DNA from 3 places in the Colwellia sp. SU-HH01217 genome. Region 3 is predicted to be linked to each of the others. Evidence: predicted binding sites of a transcription regulator. Region 3 holds the regulator's gene; each other region holds the start of a gene.
The links. The regulator FliA, encoded in region 3, starts transcription of late flagellar genes. The targets are predictions, from matches to a motif close to CTAAAGNTNNNNNNNNNNNNGCCGATA.

Region 1: the regulator FliA is predicted to act here: its motif matches at 5,092-5,118, upstream of AC27G3_RS11800 (DUF5610 domain-containing protein).
Region 2: the regulator FliA is predicted to act here: its motif matches at 5,804-5,830, upstream of AC27G3_RS12885 (DUF3530 family protein).

What each region holds. Positions count from the first base shown of each region.
Region 1 is NZ_BAAJLX010000009.1:317-7,234, reverse strand. It holds gene AC27G3_RS11825 (SixA phosphatase family protein) at 1-290, opposite strand, end outside; gene sthA (Si-specific NAD(P)(+) transhydrogenase) at 313-1,749, opposite strand; gene AC27G3_RS11815 (acyl-CoA desaturase) at 1,868-2,986, opposite strand; gene fabR (HTH-type transcriptional repressor FabR) at 3,193-3,801, shown strand; gene trmA (tRNA (uridine(54)-C5)-methyltransferase TrmA) at 3,828-4,925, opposite strand; gene AC27G3_RS11800 (DUF5610 domain-containing protein) at 5,159-6,409, shown strand; gene AC27G3_RS11795 (RNA recognition motif domain-containing protein) at 6,475-6,918, opposite strand, start outside.
Region 2 is NZ_BAAJLX010000010.1:69,933-76,850, forward strand. It holds gene AC27G3_RS12865 (LPS-assembly protein LptD) at 1-1,922, opposite strand, end outside; gene AC27G3_RS12870 (aminoglycoside phosphotransferase family protein) at 2,113-3,186, shown strand; gene murU (N-acetylmuramate alpha-1-phosphate uridylyltransferase MurU) at 3,194-3,913, shown strand; gene djlA (co-chaperone DjlA) at 3,933-4,757, shown strand; gene AC27G3_RS12885 (DUF3530 family protein) at 4,796-5,743, opposite strand; gene AC27G3_RS12890 (pseudouridine synthase) at 5,874-6,551, opposite strand; gene rapA (RNA polymerase-associated protein RapA) at 6,597-6,918, opposite strand, start outside.
Region 3 is NZ_BAAJLX010000002.1:101,937-108,854, reverse strand. It holds gene flhA (flagellar biosynthesis protein FlhA) at 1-303, shown strand, start outside; gene flhF (flagellar biosynthesis GTPase FlhF) at 384-1,883, shown strand; gene AC27G3_RS03595 (MinD/ParA family protein) at 1,976-2,821, shown strand; gene AC27G3_RS03590 (RNA polymerase sigma factor FliA) at 2,885-3,604, shown strand; gene cheY (chemotaxis response regulator CheY) at 3,724-4,107, shown strand; gene AC27G3_RS03580 (protein phosphatase CheZ) at 4,151-4,894, shown strand; gene AC27G3_RS03575 (chemotaxis protein CheA) at 4,908-6,918, shown strand, end outside.

The sequences.
Region 1 (6,918 bases), on a different contig from region 3:
TAATTTTTTATCGGAATATTCTTTTGTAGTGAAGTTGGTTGTGCTGTTGCCATGGTGCGTTGATATTTAGTGCTGTAAATAGCAGATAGTTTAACGTCTGATAAAATATCTGCTATTTGACTTGCACGAAATCGCCCACAGTTTGTTAACGCAGGATCTTTTTCTTTCGCATCCACTTTTTGCTTTTCAGCATGTCGGACTAAATAAACGCTATACACCTCTTCAGAGAAAGCAGATAGGCTCAGTAATAGGCTCGTTACTGCTGTGATGAACAATGGTGCTTTTTTCATGCTACTCTCTTTTTATAGTGGATTAAAAAAGTCTATTTAATCCATTTAATGCTGCTACACGAAAGGCTTCTGCCATCGTTGGGTAGTTAAAGGTGGTTTCAACAAAATATTCAATGGTGTTGCCGCCATTTTTTTGTTGCATAATTGCCTGACCAATGTGGATAATTTCAGCCGCATTTTCACCAAAACAATGTATACCTAAAATTTCTTTGGTTTCTCGATGAAAAAGAATTTTTAAAGAACCCACTAAGTTATTTGATATTTGCGCTCTGGCTAAGTGTTTAAACTGTGCACGGCCGACTTCGTATGGCACTTTAGCTTCGGTCAGTTCTTGTTCAGTTTTACCCACCGAACTAATTTCAGGAATAGTGTAAATACCGGTCGGAATATCCACAGTTAATCGTGCATTTTTATCTGTATGGTACATTGATATAGCGGCAATACGCCCTTGATCGAACGCCGCACTTGCTAAGCTTGGATAACCAATAACGTCACCAACGGCATAAATATTTTCAACGTTAGTTTGGTAGCTTTCATTAACGGCAATTTGTCCTCTACCATCAGCGGTAAGTCCAGCAGCTGGTAAATCTAAATCGGCAGTATTACCCGTACGACCGTTAGCAAATAGTAAACAGTCTGCACGCATTTTTTTACCAGACTCTAAATTAACAACGACAGCATCATCTGACGCATCAACGCTTTCAATTTGTTCACCATGGCGAATAACCACGCCATTATTCCACAAGTGATAACTTAAAGAATCTGACATTTCATCATCTAAAAATGAGAGCAGGCGATCTCGTGTATTGACCAAATCAACTTTGACTCCTAAACCTCTAAAGATAGATGCATATTCACTACCAATAACCCCTGCGCCATAAATAATGACATGTCGAGGTGCGTGTTTAAGGGATAAAATACTGTCAGAGTCGTAAACTCTAGGGTGATTAAAGTCTAAATCATCAGGTTGGTATGGACGTGAGCCAGTAGCAATAATAATTTTTTCAGCGCTAATTTGTTCAACAGAACTGTCTTTTCTTAATATTCGAATGGTGTGCGCATCAACAAATGAGGCTTCACCGAAAATATGCTGAACTTGATTGCGTTTATAAAAACCACTTCTCAATTGAACTTGCTTGCGGATGACAGCAGATGCATGACTTAAAATATCTTGAAAAGTAAGGTGCTTAGGGCTGTCACCTTGGTTAAATAAAGGGTTAGAATTAAATTCAATTAACCGACTCACTGATTGACGTAAGGCTTTTGAAGGTATAGTTCCCCAATGCGTACAACCACCACCTACATTATGATAACGCTCGATAATGGCGACTTTTTTATCTTGCTTGGCAAGGTTCATAGCCGCTCCTTCGCCACCAGGTCCAGTACCTATAATGATAACGTCGTAGTCGTATTTTTGGGTTTTGGTTTTCTTAGATGAGTTTGTACTTTGTTTTGCCAAGGAAAGTTCCTCAAATCCTGTTAATTATAAAAATATTAACAGGATTTGAGGGGAAGGTAACTAGCTAATTAGTATTAGATAGTGCTTTGTTAGTGTTAACACTGTTAACCGATGTACGTTAGGCTAATTTAGTCGTGAGTAACTGCCAGTTACGTTGTTGCTCAGCCAAGCGTTCTTTTAATTCGTGGTATTGCTTCATCAACTCAGAATTTTCCACGTCATTAACAATTTTTTGTTTTTTCAATGCAAATACTTTTTTACGTGCAGCGTAATAATCATTTAACTTATTCACTAAATCATCGTATTCGACTTGAAGGCGCTCTAATAACTTTTCGGCATCAGGATGAGACTGTAATTTTTTCTGGCTATGCTTTAAGGCCATCGCCAGCTTAGTTTTAGCGATGCGATCTTCAGGGCTAACTCGTAATTTAGAGGTTAGCTTTAAATACTCACAACCTTTGATTAACCATTTCGTTGGATCAAATTGCCACCAACGTATGCCATTACGATAATCATTTTCAAAGATGTGGTGAAAGTTATGATAGCCTTCGCCAAATGTTAAAAATGCCAGAAAACCATTATCTCTTGCGGTATTTTTATCGGTATAGGTTTGCTTACCCCACACATGAGCTAATGAATTAATAAAGAAAGTCGTATGGTGGCTTAGCACTAATCTTAAAAAGCCGACTAATAATAAACTGCCAATGATATCGCCAGTGAAAATGCCAAATACTAATGGAATACCTACATTTAATAAAATCACTAGCGGTAGGTAATATTTATGCTGCCACATAACAATAGGATCTTTTTGTATATCCCTTACGTTATTATAATCACTGTATCTGTGTGCTTGATATTCTCTCAGCATCCAACCAATATGAGAATACCAAAATCCCATTTTAGCGGAATAAGGATCAACATCGTTATTATCGACATGTTTGTGGTGGATACGATGGTCTGAACACCAATGAAGAATACTGTTTTGCAATGCAAAAGCTCCACCTAAGGCAAAAATAAAACGCAAACTCCAGTGTGCTTGGTAAGTTTTATGTGACCATAAACGATGATAACCCGCGGTAATAGACATGCCACAATAGATAAAACAAATGAGTGCGAAAACTAAAGTGCTGGTATCAAAGCCATGTGTAAATGCCCAATAAGGTACACCAATGGTAGCGACAAGAAAGGTAATTAAGAAAAAGCTAACATTTAGCCAAATAAATTTGGGTTTCTTCATGTTTTATCCGATAAATGGTTGAGCCGATAAATTTCAGCGTACAAGTGTACTCTAGTTTATATTACATATCAGACCAGTCAAGGCATGAATGAAAATAATATTGTTTAATTTATCGCTAATTACTGCCTAACCAATGATGAAAACTGACAATGGCTAGATATTTCAGTATTATATTAAATTATTATGACAACTAAATTGGTCTACCGATGAGTGGGATTCGCGCACAGCAAAAAGAAAAAACTCGAAGACAAATTATTGATGCAGCACTTGGGCAGTTAAGTGCTGAACGTAGTTTTTCTAGTTTGAGTTTACGAGAGGTTGCCAAAGAAGCCGGTCTAGCGCCTACTTCTTTTTATCGCCATTTCAGTGATATGGATGAGTTGGGTTTAACGTTAGTTGATGAAGCCGGTTTAACATTGCGTCAATTAATGCGCCAGGCCAGACAGCGTATTGAAAAAGGGGGCTCGGTTGTTAAGATTTCTGTCTTGACCTTTATGGAGTTTTTAGAAAACAACGGTAATATTTTTAGGTTGTTGTTGCGAGAACGCTCTGGCACCTCTTCTGCTTTTCGTTTTGCTGTGGGCAGAGAAATTCGATACTTTACTTTAGAGTTATGTGATTACTTACAACATGCCAATAAATTAACTGCTGAAGTTGCTTATTTACAAGCAAATGCTGCCGTTGTTATTGTTTTTAGTGCAGGTGCTGACGCCTTGGATGTTGACAAAAAAGAACGAGATGATTTGGCTAAGCGTACTATATTGCAATTGCGAATCTTAGCGCGTGGTGCCTTGGCAATGAGCGCTAAAGGCTAGCGCTTATTACTAATGCATTGCTTTGTTTATTTCTTTCTTGATAGTACAACACCTGTCTCAACATGGTGGGTGTAAGGGAACTGGTCAAAAAGAGCAAATTCTTCAATGGTATGCGTTTTACATAATTGAGTTAAATTTTCTTTCAATGTTTCAGGATTACAAGAAACATAAATAATACGCTGAAAGCGACTAACCAGTTCAACACTGTCAGGATCTAAGCCTGCTCTAGGTGGATCAACTAACACGGTATCGTAATTATAAGCCGTTAAATCAAACCCTTCCAGTCGTCTAAATTTGCGCTCACCATTCATGGCTTGGCTAAATTCTTCACTCGACATACGGACAATATCAATATTGTTTATATCGTTCGCTTTAATGTTAACTTGCGCAGATTTAACTGAGGTTTTTGAAATTTCAGTGCCCAATACACGATCAAAATTATGGGCAAGTGCAATACTAAAGTTACCGTTCCCACAATAGAGTTCAATTAAATCACCTTGAGCATTAGCTGTTGCGTGTTGTGCCCATAGTAACATTTGCTCATTAACTTTAGCGTTAGGCTGGGTAAAGCTATTTTCTACTTGTTGGTAAACATAACTTTTATTTGCAACAGTCAAGGTTTCCATAACATAGTCTTTATCAATGATAACTTTTTGCTTTTTAGCGCGACCAATAATATCAACGGGCGCTATTGTTGAAAGGCTATCTTTAAGTTTGACCGCTTCTACTTCCCAATCTTCTTCTAGAGGTTTGTGATACAACAAGCTGATAAGTAACTCACCACTTAGTGTAGAGAGAAAGTCTACTTGAAATAATTTTCGTCTTAAAATTTCATTATCTTTAATCGACTGTATTAATCCAGTCATTGCTTGGTTGATCAACAGACTAGCAACCGGAAAGTTATCAACGCGAAACTTTTGTTTTGTTTCACTGTTAAACATAATGTAATAAAGATCATCACCTTCATGCCATACTCTAAACTCAGCTCGTTGACGATAATTTAAAGGCTCAGAAGAAAACACACTGAATTTAGGCAAATTAAAATCGACAAACATCGCACGTATCGCGCTGTTTTTTTCTGCAAGTTGTTGATCGTAATTATCTGGATGAATATGACTGAACATCTATTATGCCTTTTATTAGTTGCTATTCTTTAATGTGCCCATTAAAAGAAGAGAGAAATTGCGCCGATTGTAGCGTTAGATTATATTTTGTCTACTATTAACTGGTACAAGTATAAATGAACCAATAAGCGAATGCCGATTGTTCTATTGAAATTTTCAAACAAACCTAAAGTTTTAACGTAAAAAACCGATAAAATTGCACGACAACATCATCTTCACTATTGAGTAACATTATGAATAAAATTGATAACCTCATAGCAGGCATCCCCTTTATTAATCATAAAAATAATAGCTTAGCTGAAGAAGAGCAGTCGCTCGACCAAACGAAGATAAAGAAAAATGCTACAGACAACTATCATTTTTCAGTTACTAATCATGGCGCATTAGGGATGAAAGTGGTTTTTCAGTCGGTATCGTCAAAATTCTCTTCATCTGAATATTTTGCAGATCGCCAACTAAATAATCCTTTTGATAGCAAAGTAAAAACCCCTCAAGCTGAAACAACGCAATCGAGTATTTTTGATTTTGAGAAAGTGGCACAAACGGTAACCAACTTTGTTAGTGCAGGAATGCAAGCAGCGAAAGAAAGTGGTGCCAGCGATAAAGAATTAGAAGAAATGTTATTACAAGCACGCTCTGGCGCTAATCAAGGGGTTGATGAGGCGTTAGAAGAATTAGAAGGTTTAAGTTTGTTAACAGATGAATTAACAACAGGCATTGAAAAAAGTCGTGACTTAATTACTAAGGGATTAGATAAGTTAGCAACACAATATAGCGATTCTGAATTATCAGAAAACCATGAAGATACAGTAACACTTGAAGCCGTTTCACAAACGAGCAATAAGTTATCATCGTCTTACTCAAAAAGTAGTGATTTAACTATTACAACGGCAGAAGGGGATAAAGTTAATATTTCATTCAACGATAACCGTTCACAAGTATATGGCGAGAGATATTCAGAGACTATAAATAACAACGCGATAAAGGCTGAGTATCAATCAGCATCTACCTATTATAGAGAGGTGAACTTTTCTTACACCATTGAAGGTGATCTCAATGAAGAGGAAAAAGCAGCAATAGGAGCGTTGATTGAAGACGTGAACAAACTTCAAAAAGATTTTTTTAATGGGGATATCGAAAAAGCATATCAACAGGTATTACAACTTGGCTTTGATGATCAACAACTTTCTAGTATTAGTTTAGATTTACAACAACAAACGAGTATCGCGACTCAGTCATATACAGAAGTTGCCAACTATCAGGAGAGCGCTCTTGAACAATTGAAAGCTCAACTAGCGCCTATTATAGATTTTGTTGACCAATTTAAGGAATTAAAGAAAGCAGCTGATGAAGTACTAGAAAGCAATAATAAGTTTGACCAAGAGCAACTTAACCAACTTATGCAGTCAGTTTTTAATGCTGAATTTGGTAAAAGTGATGATCAACAGGAACGTTTCAATCAATTTATGACTAAATTGATTTAATAAAAAGTATAACTAACAAAAAAATGGCCACATAATTAGTGGCCATTTTTAGTCGTGATATAAAATTAGATATCTTCAACCACTCTTTCTGGTCTATCTTTGGCTTCGCGCACTTTAAGTGTTCGTTGCTGGAACTCCGTATCATTAAGTGAAGATACGGCACCGTCGGCATCACTCGCTGACATTTCAACAAAACCAAAACCGCGTCGTTTACCCGTATGCTTGTCTTTCATTAATCTAACTGAATGTACGTTACCGTGTTGAGAAAATAATTCACGGACTGATGATTCATTTGCTCGGTAAGGCAAATTACCTACGTATAATGTTTTAACTTCTGTAGATTCATTTTCACTATCATCTTTTTTCCCAAAGAAAGGAGCTATAACTGCTCCGATGAAAAGGCTGACAGCTACCGTAATTGAATCGGCTGCAAAAAAAGTAGCAGCAAAATATCCGACAAGAGCTAAACCTACTGCAACTATTAGAACGGTTAATACATGGGGAGACTT
Region 2 (6,918 bases), on a different contig from region 3:
GTATTTTTATTATAACGGTAATCAATATTAATTTGGCTTTTGTTAATTAAGCTTGATTGTGTATCGTATTGAAGATCTGAGCTGATTTGCCATTGACGATTAATTCTAAAAAATACATCTGCTGCTAATGCCGACTCTTCTTCTGAACCGTCAATTTGATTAAACTGGTCAAAACTATCTAAATAGGTAATTTGACCTAAACTAAAGCGTAATAATTCCGTATTGGAGGGATCTAATATTCTACTGGTTACCCCCCAAGAATATTGATTAGCAGCAGCAATTCTATCTAAGCCGCTATTTCTTCTATCTCTAAATAAACCATCATAATCGTATTGTAATACGGTTGTGTCATAAATGCCGATATTACTTTGGTCAACTTCATCTACGTATAGGTACTGTACTTGGGGTTCTAATGTTTGTGTATATTCGGCATTAAATAAGGTCATTTGGCGATCTAAATTAAAGCCGCCATGAAATCGTACTTTAGGTAAGGTTCTGCTTACGTTTTCTTCTAGGCTACTAGCTAAAGGAATATCATCTTGTTGGTAATACGTTTGTAACACTTTAAATTCAGAATTTAAAAACCATGCAGGAGAGGAGAATGGCAGGGTAAGTCCAGCCTCTACGTGATATCTATTTGCACTGGCTTGATCTAAGCTTGGGCTTTCAAAATGGCTCATCTCTGAGTAGAGCTCAAATTGACTATTGTAAAAATTGAGCGGTTGTTGCAGTCGTAACTCTATTTGTGGCAACGTTTTATAACTAGCTTTATGATCTCCTAATACTTCAAAATCTTGCAATTTCATGGTGGTTTGCCAAGTTTCAGCAAAGTAAGATAGTTCGCCTACTTGATACAGATAAGTGTCATTATCGTTGTATTGTTTACTGCCAATGTCGACTAGGTAATTGTCATCACTGATGGTGGTATAGTCAACATAGGCTCTAAAATTGTCGGAGAAGGTACCGACATGTTGAAAACGAGCTAAGTAGCGCGGATCATCATTGTTTTTAAGTGAGTTATCTTTATTAAGGTATTCAAGATCGATGATGCCGGCTTGTTGACCTGATAAATACCTAAACTCTGTAAGTAGCTGTGTACCGCGCTTCGACATGTAATGTGGAGTTATGGTCGCATCCATATTTTCCGCAATATTGATGTAAAATGGCGTAGCAATTTCTAACCCTGATTGGCTCGATATATCTAATGTCGGCTCAGCCAGAAAGCCCGTTTTTCTTTTATTGGTTACCGGAAAAGAAAAGTAAGGCACATATAATACAGGTACGTCGAAAACTCTAATTTTAGCGTGGTAAATTCTGCCAATATTTTCTTGGGTGGAAATCGTAATTTCGCTAGCAACTAACTGCCAATCAGGTACGTCTCCTAAACAAGTGGTATATGTTGAATCGAGTAAAGATAAAGTACCATCTAAACCTATCGACAACTCTGAAGCACTGCCGTGGCCAGGATTATTATATAATTGATAAGACGCATCGTTTAGGGTAGTTTTTTGTGAACTGTCGCTAATATTTAATTCACTAGCAAACACATTAATACCATTATTTTGGTATTGAATATTGCCTTGAGCAAGCAAAGCCAAGGTTTGACGATTGAACAAAAGCTTGTCAGCTAGTATAGCGTGATCTTTATTGACTAAGGTAACATCACCGCTAAAGTTAGCAATTTGGTCTTGTAAAATAGAAGAGGATATCGACTCGATTTGAATACTATCATCGAGCACCGTCGGTAGTTCGCTGCCTATTTTGCTAAATTGAGCAATAGGACATTGCTGTATAAGAGCCGGTGTATTCGTATTTTCTTTATCTATATTGGAAACAGTTTTATTAGCTTGGGCGGCAACAGAGTGCAAACTTGAAAAACAAAGACAATAAGTAATAAAAGTTAATTTAAAACGTGAAAACATGTAGTGTCCGAAAAGTATTAGTCGTAAGTGCTTTTTATTTGTTAACCTTGGCTTACTAATAAAAAAACAGTAAAAAGTGATGAAAAACATATTTTATTGTCAAACATCGCTATGATATAGCAATTTTTGCTATCCCGCTAATGCCTTTATTTATTTTTTAAGTGGGTTTTTTCATAAAAAGGTTGTTACTTTGTTATCAGAATCAAGATACTTGTCATTAAAGCATTGGTTAGCTACTGTTTTATCGCCTAAAGATGGCTGTTCATCTATTCAATTATCATCTATGACAGGGGACGCTGGCTTCCGTCAATATTATCGTTTTCATCATGGTGGTGTGTCTTTTATCGCGGTAGATGCACCACAATCATTATCAAATAATGATGCTTTTGTCGCTTTACAACAAAGCTTAGCTTCGCAAAATATATGTGTACCTCAAATAATCGATTGCGATTTAACACAAGGTTTTTTCTGCCTTTCAGATTTTGGTGATTATTTATTAGCAGATTTAGTCAAAACAGAAAAAGAAAGTGCACTCGTTAAAAGCTTTTATATTAAAGCGATTAACATGCTCCCAAGTATTGCTGCAACGAAAATTCTCCCAACGAATGATTATAAACTGCCTATCTATGATCGCGCTTTTATTCAACTTGAATTATCAATATTTACTGATTGGTTGTTAAGTAAGCATTTAAATATAAAATTAACGGCTAATGATCAACGTCAACTTGAATCATGTTTTTCGTTACTCGTCGATAGTGCCCTAGAACAACCACAGGTAACCATGCATCGAGATTATCATAGTCGAAATATCATGATACTCGAAGATCAACAGTTGGGTGTGATTGATTTTCAAGATGCGGTTACAGGCCCGATCACTTACGACATTGTTTCTTTATTACGTGATTGTTATGTGCGCTATTCCGACGAAATGGTGACATCATTATTTACATCATTTTGTCGATTGATGGAAACACAGTATTCGCTGACAAACGTTTCAGACGAGCAGTGGAATAAGTGGTTTGATTTTATGGGCCTACAGCGTCATCTCAAGGCAAGTGGTATTTTTTGTCGTTTGTATTATCGAGATAATAAAGAAGGCTATTTAAAAGATGTGCCTTTGACACTTTCTTATATTGAAAAAATTAGTAGTCGCTATCCAGCATTACGGTTTATACATCAACTCATCACAGAGAAAGTACAACCGGCAATGAATAAACTGCACGAACAACCAAGTTGCCATGACGATAAACCAATCAAGAAGTAACAAATAAATGAAAGCAATGATATTGGCGGCTGGACGAGGGGCACGTATGAAACCTCTTACTGATAACTGCCCTAAACCTTTATTAAAAATTAATGGCATCGCGCTTATTGAATACCATATTAAAGCGCTAGCTAAAGCAGGCATTAAAGATATTGTAATTAACCATGCTTGGTGTGGTCAGCAACTTGTGGATTACTTAAAAGATGGAAGTCAATGGCAAGTTAATATTACCTACAGTAAAGAGCAACACGCACTTGAAACTGCCGGAGGTATTATTAATGCACTGCCATTATTGGGCGATAAGCCTTTCTTAGTAGTTAATGGTGATGTATTTACAGATTATAACTTTAAAGATATTCCTTCGTTATCATCAGATGGTTTTGCCCATTTATGGTTGGTTAACAATCCTAGTCATAACACCAAAGGGGACTTTGCTATTAAAGACGGTTTGTTACAAAATTTAGCAAAAAACGGTAACGAATTAACCGTTCAACAAAGTTATACTTACAGCGGAATTGCTATATTTAAACCTGAGTTTTTTCAGCCGCAACATTTTGAACAGCAAACAATACCAAGTCAAGGGAGCGAAACAGCATTGCCTTTAGCTCCTTTATTAAGAGAAGCGGCAAACAAACATTTAATATCAGCAAGTGTTTTATCAGGATCTTGGACAGATGTAGGCACTCCAGAGCGTTTAGCGCAGTTAAATGCAATAGATAAACAGTAGATTAGGAATTTTTGAACGTATGCATATTTGGGGTAAAGTCTTTGGTTTTTTATTTGGCTTAATGTTAAGTAAAAATTTATTGGGCGCTTTATTAGGAGTTTGGGTCGGACATATGTTCGATAAAGGACGTCGAATCGACTTTGATGGCTTTTCGCCGAATAAAGAGGATGACGTTACGCGTCAAGCTGTATTTTTTTATACCACTTTTTCTGTGATGGGGCATATTGCTAAGGCTAATGGGCATGTTAGTAAACATGAAATTGCTTTTGCGACAGCTTATATGGATAAAATGGGCTTGACGGGTGGTATGAGGCAACAAGCGCAAGATGCATTTCGTGAAGGGAAGTCTTCGGGTTTTCCTATTGATGAACGGTTAAGAAAATTTAAGAGCGCTTGTGGTCGCCGCCAAGATCTTTTATTGATGTTTTTAGAAATACAAATTCAAGTTGCATTTTCTGATGGAGAATTAGATTCAGCAGAAAGAAGTGTGCTGCATAAAATTGCTAAACAGTTAGGTTTCTCAACAAGAGAGCTTGATAAGTTACTTGAAATGATTATCGCAGGCGCCGCGTTTCATCAAGGCGGCAGTCAAGGAAGCTATCAAGGTCAACAGGGCAGTCGACAGGGAGCAGGGCCTCAACAACTTGCCAGTGCTTATGCAGTATTAGGTGTCAGTGAAACATCTGATCTTAAAGACATTAAAAAAGCATATAAAAAGTTAATGTCGCAACATCACCCTGATAAACTAGTCGCTAAGGGACTGCCACCTGAGATGATGGAAGCAGCCAAGCAAAAAACACAAGATATTCAAGCAGCGTACGACTTGATCGCTAAAAATCGCTAACAATCAGTTAAGATATTGGCTATTTCGATAAGATATTGTTACCAACCAATAGAGGTGAGCCACCCTTTAATCGCTATTTTCAAAGATTCTTGGGGATAGTAACTACTTGATAAATTAGTGAGTTGGCGTTGACGATAAAACGCTTTCATTGTTTGTTTAGTTTTTGATAAACGCAATATTGCACTTTTAGTCGCCAAAGAGTGATCTCGTGTTAAGTACAAGTCTAATACGGGAAAGCTACTTTGCGCGATAGAGGTGGCAAAATGTTCATTTTCTTCTTCGCTATACATATAACTACTTAATAATATCAATGCATTAGGCGGTGGATTTTTACCCAGTTGATATAAGTCAGTTAAAATTGCTCCATGGCTTCCTTGAGCAATAACAATAAAAATACCTGGGTATTCATGGGCTTTTTCCATCACTGTTTCGATAATAGCGCTCAGTTGTGACTGATAATCGGTGATGGTTTTTAGATTCTCTGCTTGTCGGTCTGATTTTTTTAATGCTTGAGACGGATAATTATCAGGTTTACTCGGCGGTTGAATTGAAATAGTGGTCCAGCCTTGTTTAGGCATACTATTTCTCAAAAAGTTTAACCCTTTTGGGTTTGTTGCTGTTTGTTGCCAATCGGCGAGTAGAATAGCTACTCCTTTAGTATTGGCAGCAGTGCTTTCTTTTATTAAGGTGATAAAATCATTTGGGCCAGCTAGTAACGGCTTAATTTCACTCGATGTAAGGTAATGATTAATATCTGACGTTTGTTGCTCATTTAAGGAAACTGGGGCAGGAATAACTCGCTTTTCTGTAGAGCTTTCAGCGGCGTTGTCTGTTTTATCGGTATTTGTGTTTTCTTTAATACTTTTTGTTTCATCGCTTGATGCTGTTTGTTCTTGTGCAGTAGCTTGCTCTTGCGCAGCAATAGAGAATGCATAGAAGTTTGTAGATAAACATACGCTGATAATTAATAGATAAAATCGTGACAACTTGAACTCCGTATGAGTATAAAACAAATGAAAAATTAGCTGACAGCTTTCAATACAGTTTATCGACCAATATACTCTTTTCTATAGGTTTATAGCAAAACCATTTTAGTGTTTGTTAGAAAGAGAGTGATTAAAATGGACAGTTAGCAATAAATTCGAGATTTTCACCGCTAACAGGGTGTTTAACCTTTAACATTTGAGCGTGAAGTTGTAATCGGTTACTCATGGCAAGCGCTTTATCATGAGCATATAATCGATCACCTAAAATAGGGTGTCCTATGGCGAGCATATGTACGCGTAGTTGGTGAGAGCGACCGGTAATAGGAGTTAATTCAACAAGTGTCGAGCTATTGCCATTAACATTGTCAGTGCTAATAACCCGATAATGAGTTAACGATTTTTTTCCTTGTTCGTGATCTACTTTTTGTTTAGGGCGGTTAGGCCAATCACAAATAAGCGGTAAATCGACACTGCCGTTTTCGTTTGTAACTTCGCCAAATACACGGGCAATATAACTTTTTGATGTCAGCCGTTTTTCAAATTGTTGGCTAATAGCAACATGAGCTGGTTTGTTTAGCGCCATTAAAATAATGCCCGAAGTTGCCATATCAAGCCGATGTACGACTGTAGCACTGGGCAACACGCGGCTGACTCTATTTTGCAAGCAATCTTGATGTTCTGGTAATCGACCAGGAACCGATAACAAGCCGCTACCTTTATTAAGTACCACTATGTCGTTATCTTGATAAATAATATCAAGATAAGGCGACATTGGGGGTTGGTAAACAAAGTCTGGATTTGCTGCCATTTATAGGTTCCTGTTTAGCGTATTATAATGTTGAATGAATAATAACTACTGATTACTAACAACAATCATACGCACGGCTTCAAACTTAAGTTGAGCTTTATCAATATAACTGCTTAATTCATCTTGCTGTATTTTGATAAAGTCTAACTCTTCTTGACGAACGCTTGGGTTAATTGCAGCTAATGCAGTTAAACGATCGTACTCTTCATCTAAAGTTGTGTGCATATTGGCAAGTGCTTTAGTTTGAATATCCGCAACTTGTTTGTCTGCATGTGTTTCTGCTTTCGCCACTAAAGCAGGTACTTGATTTTTTAGCGCTTTAACCAATTGCAAAGCCACTTGTTTTTTCACTGGTGTAAGTTGGCTA
Region 3 (6,918 bases):
GAAATACCTGTCATAACATTGGCGCCTGAGTTGGAACAGATGTTGCACCAGTCAATGCAAATGGCTGGTGATGATGGCGCAGGTATTGAACCTGGATTAGCTGAAAGGTTACAGAAATCGCTAACAGAGGGAGCTCAACAGCAAGAAATGGCGGGAGATGCGCCTATATTGCTAACATCAGGAATATTAAGAACTGTGCTTGCTAAATTTGTTAAGTACACAATTCCTGGTTTGCGAGTGATTTCGTATCAAGAAATTCCAGACGATAAACAAATTAAAATTGTTAGTGCTATAGGGCAGTAAATATAGCTTAGTAAAGTTAGCTCAAGCTTAACTAAGCTGAGTAATCAATTTGCAGTAAGCATTTAAAAGTAGAGGTTGTGATGAAAATAAGACGTTTTGTAGCCAAAGATATGCGAACAGCGCTTGCTCAAATAAAAGAAGAGTTAGGCGTAGAAGCGGTAATTATGTCAAATAAAAAAATTGCTGAAGGGGTCGAACTCATGGCTGCAATTGACTATTCGCAAGCAGCACCTGCTCAGCCTAAATCAAGCGAACAGCCTAATACCGTGCCAAGTGCGCCTAATAATCAACGTGATGTTAACGGAATGAAAAATGATGTTGTTACTTTAGGTAGCGTTCCAGCAACAAACTCGGGGCACAGTATTGACACCCATGCTAATAATACACAGCAAGTTAATAATACACAGGAAAATGACTCAACCTCTGCGCCTGCGGACAGTTTGTCAGCATTATTAAATCGACAAGTACAACAAAAACCAGCACCTAAGAAAGAGGCTGTAGACCCTGCTAGCGAAAATATTGAACAACAATTCAAGCGATTTACTCAACGATTAGAGCAAACAGATGAGCAAGGAGTTGATGATAATGGCTTTTCTACCGCTGCTGTAGCATCAGCATCAACAGCAAGTAATCAAGCGACTGTTTCCACTGATGAATTTCAATTAATGCAAAAAGAAATGGCGTCTATTCGTCAATTGTTAGAGCATCAAGTATCAGGCTTAATGTGGCAAGATCTTGCACAAAAAGACCCACAACGAGCGGTGCTTGTTAATCGCTTAATGGCTATTGGATTAACCGAGCAAATTGCCGATCAAATTGCAGGCTACCTACCAGCTCAAAGTAATGAGTCACAAGCATGGCAAGACGCTAAACAATTAGTCGCGCAACAGTTAAATACCACCAATAATGATATTATTAATCGAGGTGGTGTAGTTGCGTTAGTTGGCCCAACAGGCGTAGGAAAAACAACGACCATCGCTAAATTAGCGGCAAGATTTTCACAAGTTCATGGTGCTGATCAAGTCGCTCTTATTTCTACAGACACATTTAGAATTGCAGGCTTTGAACAACTTAATACCTACGGAAAAATTATTGGTTGTCAGGTTAAACTTGCAAAAGATGCAGAACAATTAGACAGTTTGTTACAACAATTTTCAGGTAAAAAACTGGTTTTAATTGATACGGCAGGAATGGGGCAGCGTGATATGCGCCTTGCCGAACATCTAACCACTTTAGTGACCAGCACTCGAGTAAAAATACGTAATTATTTAGTATTAGCAGCAAATACCCAGCAACGCGTAATGCAAGAAAATGTTGAGCGATTCAAAAAAGTACCATTATCGGGCAGTATTTATACTAAACTTGATGAGAGTGTTAGTATTGGAGAAATAATTTCAACTTCGATTCAAAATGGTTTGCCAATAGGGTATCTTACTGATGGTCAAAGAGTTCCTGAAGACATTAAAGTTGCAAATGTTGAAAAGTTAGTTACGCTTGCTGATAAGATGGCGATTAAAGTACAGTCACCACACCATGTTCCTGTGCATACCAAACCAATGAACCATGTAGGAGCGATGTAGATTAACTTATGTTGTAAATAAGCAACTTCATATTAGCTTTCTCTTCAACAATAATAATTGAGAAGATATTAATAAAATATTGAGAAAAATAGATGATAGATCAAGCGAGTGGCTTACGAAAAATGCAAAACTCACAACAAATTAAAGTCATTGCTGTTTCAGGAGGAAAAGGCGGCGTAGGTAAAACCAATGTTTCGTTGAATACAGCTATCTCTCTAGCGCAACTAGGGAAAAAAGTACTTGTTCTTGATGCCGATTTAGGCCTAGCAAATGTTGATGTTATGTTAGGGTTAAGAGTAAAAAGAAACTTATCTCATGTATTGTCTGGTGAATGTGAACTTGACGATATTATCATAGAAGGCCCTGCAGGAATTAGCATTATCCCTGCTACTTCGGGCACGCAATCCATGGTCGATTTAACACCAGCGGAACATGTTGGTTTAATTCGAGCCTTTAGTGATATGCAAAATCAATTTGATATTCTGATTGTTGATACAGCAGCTGGTATTTCTGACATGGTGCTAAGTTTTACCCGCGCAGCGCAAGATGTCATGTTAGTTGTTTGTGATGAACCAACATCCATTACTGACTGTTATGCGTTGATGAAGCTGCTAAGTCGTGATCATGACGTTTATAAATTTAAAGTTGTCGCCAATATGGTGAGAAGCCCTAAAGAAGGCCAACAACTTTTTGCCAAACTTACCAAAGTTACTGATAGGTTTTTAGACGTAGCTTTGGATCTTGTTGGTGTAATTCCATTTGATGAAAACATAAGAAAATCTGTACGTAAACAAAAAGTAATTGTTGAAGCATTTCCAGACTCTCCAGCTTCAATCGCTTTTAAAAATTTAGCTAACCGAATTACTAAATGGACAATTCCTAGCCAAGCATCTGGTCATTTAGAGTTTTTTATTGAAAAATTATTAGATAACAAATAAGTTATATTTGCTTACGTTATAAATTACCTAGGCAGTTAATAAAATAAAAATACTGGAGCAAAAGTGGTAAAAACAAATGCTTATAATGTTCATGTTGATAAAACAGCATTGCTTGAACAGCATACGGTATTAGTTAAACGTATTGCTTATCATTTGCTTGCCAGACTTCCTGCAAGTGTCATTGTTGATGACCTTATTCAGTCAGGAATGATTGGTTTGTTTGAAGCCGCCAATAATTTCGATGCAACCAAAGGAGCAAGCTTTGAAACTTTTGCTGGTATTCGAATTCGTGGGGCAATGCTTGATGAAATACGCCGTGGTGACTGGACACCTCGCTCTGTTCATAAAAATAGTCGTTTAGTCAGTCAAGCTATTAAAGAATTAGAAGCGCAGTTAGGTCGAGATGTTACTGACAGTGAAGTTGCTGAAAAACTTGATATTTCATTAAATGAATACCATCATATATTAAGTGAAGTCAGTACTGGTAAAATTATTGGCATTGAGGATCTAGCAAGTGGTGAAAATGGGCTAAACTATGATGAAAGCAATGTTAGTGATGATCCTTACCAAGATATAGAGCACAACGCATTTAAAAAAGGCTTGTCAGAGTGTATTTCTACTTTACCAGAGCGCGAAGCTTTAGTACTGTCGCTATATTACGATGAAGAATTGAATTTACGAGAAATTGGTCAAGTCATAGATGTAAGCGAATCCAGAGTCAGCCAAATTCATAGTCAAGCCATGCATAGATTAAAAGCGAGAATGCAGTCTTGGCAAAGTTAAGTGCAAATTTTTTAAATTAAGATATTATAAATCACAATAGTTGCTTGTTATTCTGGCGTTTTCACGCATAGTTACAAGCAAAGAATAAATAAATTTTGAATGTTAGTCCGGAGGATGCCTTGGATAAAAATATGAAAGTACTTGTAGTTGATGACTTTTCAACCATGAGACGAATAGTGAAAAACTTGTTACGAGATTTAGGTTTTACAAACATTCAAGAGGCTGATGATGGTAGTACTGCTTTACCGATGCTTCAAGGTGGTGATTTCGATTTTGTTGTTACAGATTGGAACATGCCAGGAATGCAAGGTATTGATCTTTTAAAAGCTATTCGAGCGGATGCAAAATTAGCCCATATCCCTGTACTGTTAATTACGGCAGAAGCGAAAAAAGAGCAAATAGTCATGGCTGCACAAGCGGGTGTTAATGGTTATATTGTTAAACCGTTTACTGCTGGCACATTAAAAACTAAGCTTGATAAGATTTTTGAACGTTTAGGTTAATCTTCTCGTTTATTTTCATCAAAGTTATTAATAAGGGATTTGCATGAATGGTTTGCCCAACTGCCATGTTTCTTTGGAACAGGCTAAATCGCTAGTCGAATTTTTAGAGTCTGGAGAACAGGAAAAAGCTGATGAGCTTATTGCTGAAATCCAAAACCCTATCAATACTGAGCTATTTGCTGAAATTGGTAAATTAACCCGGCAGTTGCATGATTCGTTAACTAATTTTCAACTCGATTCTCGTATCAGTGATCTTGCAACAGCAGATATACCTGACGCGAAAGAACGTTTGAATTATGTTATTACACGTACAGAAGAAGCTGCCAATAAAACAATGGATGCTGTTGAAGCAATTTTCCCTGTTGTTGATACGATTCAAAGTCAAATTAAAACAGTGAACCCGCTTTGGTCTAAGCTGATGAACAATAAACTTGATCTTACTGAGTTTAAAAGTTTATGCATTGATATTGATGCACTATTAACCCATACCGATAAAGAAACAGAACACATGCGTGCGTTAATGACGGATGTGTTAATGGCTCAAGATTTTCAAGACTTAACAGGTCAAGTTATACGTAAAGTTATTGAGCTAGTGAGAGAAGTTGAAGATAGCCTTATTAATATGTTAACTGCATTTGGAATTAGTGCAGATAACACATTAGAGCAAACTAAACCTAAAGTAGGGGATAATCTTGTAGAAGGCCCTATTGTTGATTCACAAAAAAGAGATGATGTCGTAGATAGTCAGGATGACGTTGATGATCTTTTATCCAGTTTAGGATTTTAACGGGAGTTATTGAATGTCGTTTGAAGCAGATGAAGAAATTCTACAAGATTTTTTAATTGAAGCGGGTGAAATACTTGAACTACTCTCTGAGCAGTTAGTTGAACTCGAAAATGATCCAGATAATGCTGATTTGCTTAACGCGATATTTCGTGGTTTCCATACGGTTAAAGGTGGCGCTGGTTTTCTTGCATTAAATGAACTTGTAGAAGTTTGTCATTATGCTGAAAATATTTTCGATATATTACGCACAGGTCAAAGATCAGTCACTTCTGATTTAATGGATGTTATTTTACAAGCACTAGATAGTGTTAATGAAATGTTTGTTTTGGTTCAAAACAGAGAGGCGTTAACGCCAGCAAGTCCTGAATTAATTGCAGAGCTTCATCGGTTAAGTATACCAGAAAGTGAGTCTGCAGAAGTAGATACAACGGCTGACGAAATTCCTTCAATGAGTGATGATGTCGCTGAAACTCCTCAACAAAATGCTGATCAAGAAGATGCTGATGATGAAATGTCTGAAGACGAATTTGAACGTTTACTTGATGAATTGCATGGAAGTAACTCACCGAGCGAAGAAAAGTTAGCGCCTGTAGCAGAAGACAGCGTAACTGATAATAGCGACAGTGAAGAAATTTCAGACGATGAATTTGAATCCTTGTTAGATGAGTTGCATGGTCAAGGTGCTTTTAATTCAGAGGTGAGTAGCTCAGGCTCAGCTTCAAATAATGATGCTAACGTATCAGGTGATGATATCACTGATGATGACTTTGAAGCATTACTTGATGAACTTCATGGTAAAGGGAATGCCCCTAAAAAAGCCTTAGAGAATGAAAGCGTTAGCGAAGTACCTGCAAGCAAACCTGCTCCTGTTAACAAGCCTAAAGCTAGCCCTAAACCTGTTAGTAAGCCTGCGACAAAAGAAGTCACTAAACCCGCTCCAACAGGTAAAGCTGCTGCGCCTGCACAGGCCTCTACGCCACAGGGCGAAACGACCGTTCGAGTTGATACTAAACGATTAGATCAAATCATGAATATGGTGGGCGAGTTAGTACTAGTGCGTAATCGATTAACAAGCCTAGGGCTAACCAAAGAAGATGAAGAATTAACGAAAGCTATTACTAATTTAGATGCTGTTACGACTGACTTGCAAGGTGCGGTCATGAAAACACGTATGCAGCCAATTAAGAAAGTATTTGGACGATTCCCTCGAGTTGTTAGAGATTTAGCACGTAGTTTAAATAAAGAAATTAAATTAGTACTCGAAGGCGAAGAAACCGATCTTGATAAAAATTTGGTAGAAGCACTTGCTGATCCACTTGTCCATTTAGTGAGAAACTCTGTTGATCATGGTATTGAAGCACCAGATGAACGTGAGGCTAATGGTAAGCCTCGAGAAGGTACTGTACTGCTTTCTGCTTCACAAGAGGGCGATCATATCCTATTAACCATCAAAGATGATGGTGCTGGGATGAATGCAGAAAAACTAAAAAGCATTGCCATTGAACGTGGCGTTTTAGATGCTGAAGCTGCGGCGAGAATGTCTGATAAAGATGCTTTTAGTTTGATTTTTGCTCCTGGTTTTTCTACTAAAACTGAAATTTCAGAAGTGTCGGGCCGTGGCGTTGGCATGGACGTAGTGAAAACAAAAATTACCCAATTAAATGGAACCGTAAATATCGATTCTGAAATGGGTGTCGGTACCGTTTTAGAAATTAAAGTGCCATTAACCTTAGCTATTTTACCGACATTAATGGTTGTTGTGGGCAAACAGACTTTTGCATTACCACTTGCTGCTGTAAATGAAATTTTCCATCTTGATTTAACAACCACTAATAATGTTGATGGTCAGCTGACGATTATTGTTCGTGAAAAAGCGATTCCGCTGTTTTATTTAGATCAATGGTTAGTTAAAGACTTTCAACAAAAAACAAGAAGCAAGGGGCATGTGGTTATTGTGCAATTAGGATCTCAACAAGTTGGATTTGTCGTTGATAGCTTAATTGGCCAAGAAGAAGTGGTGATTA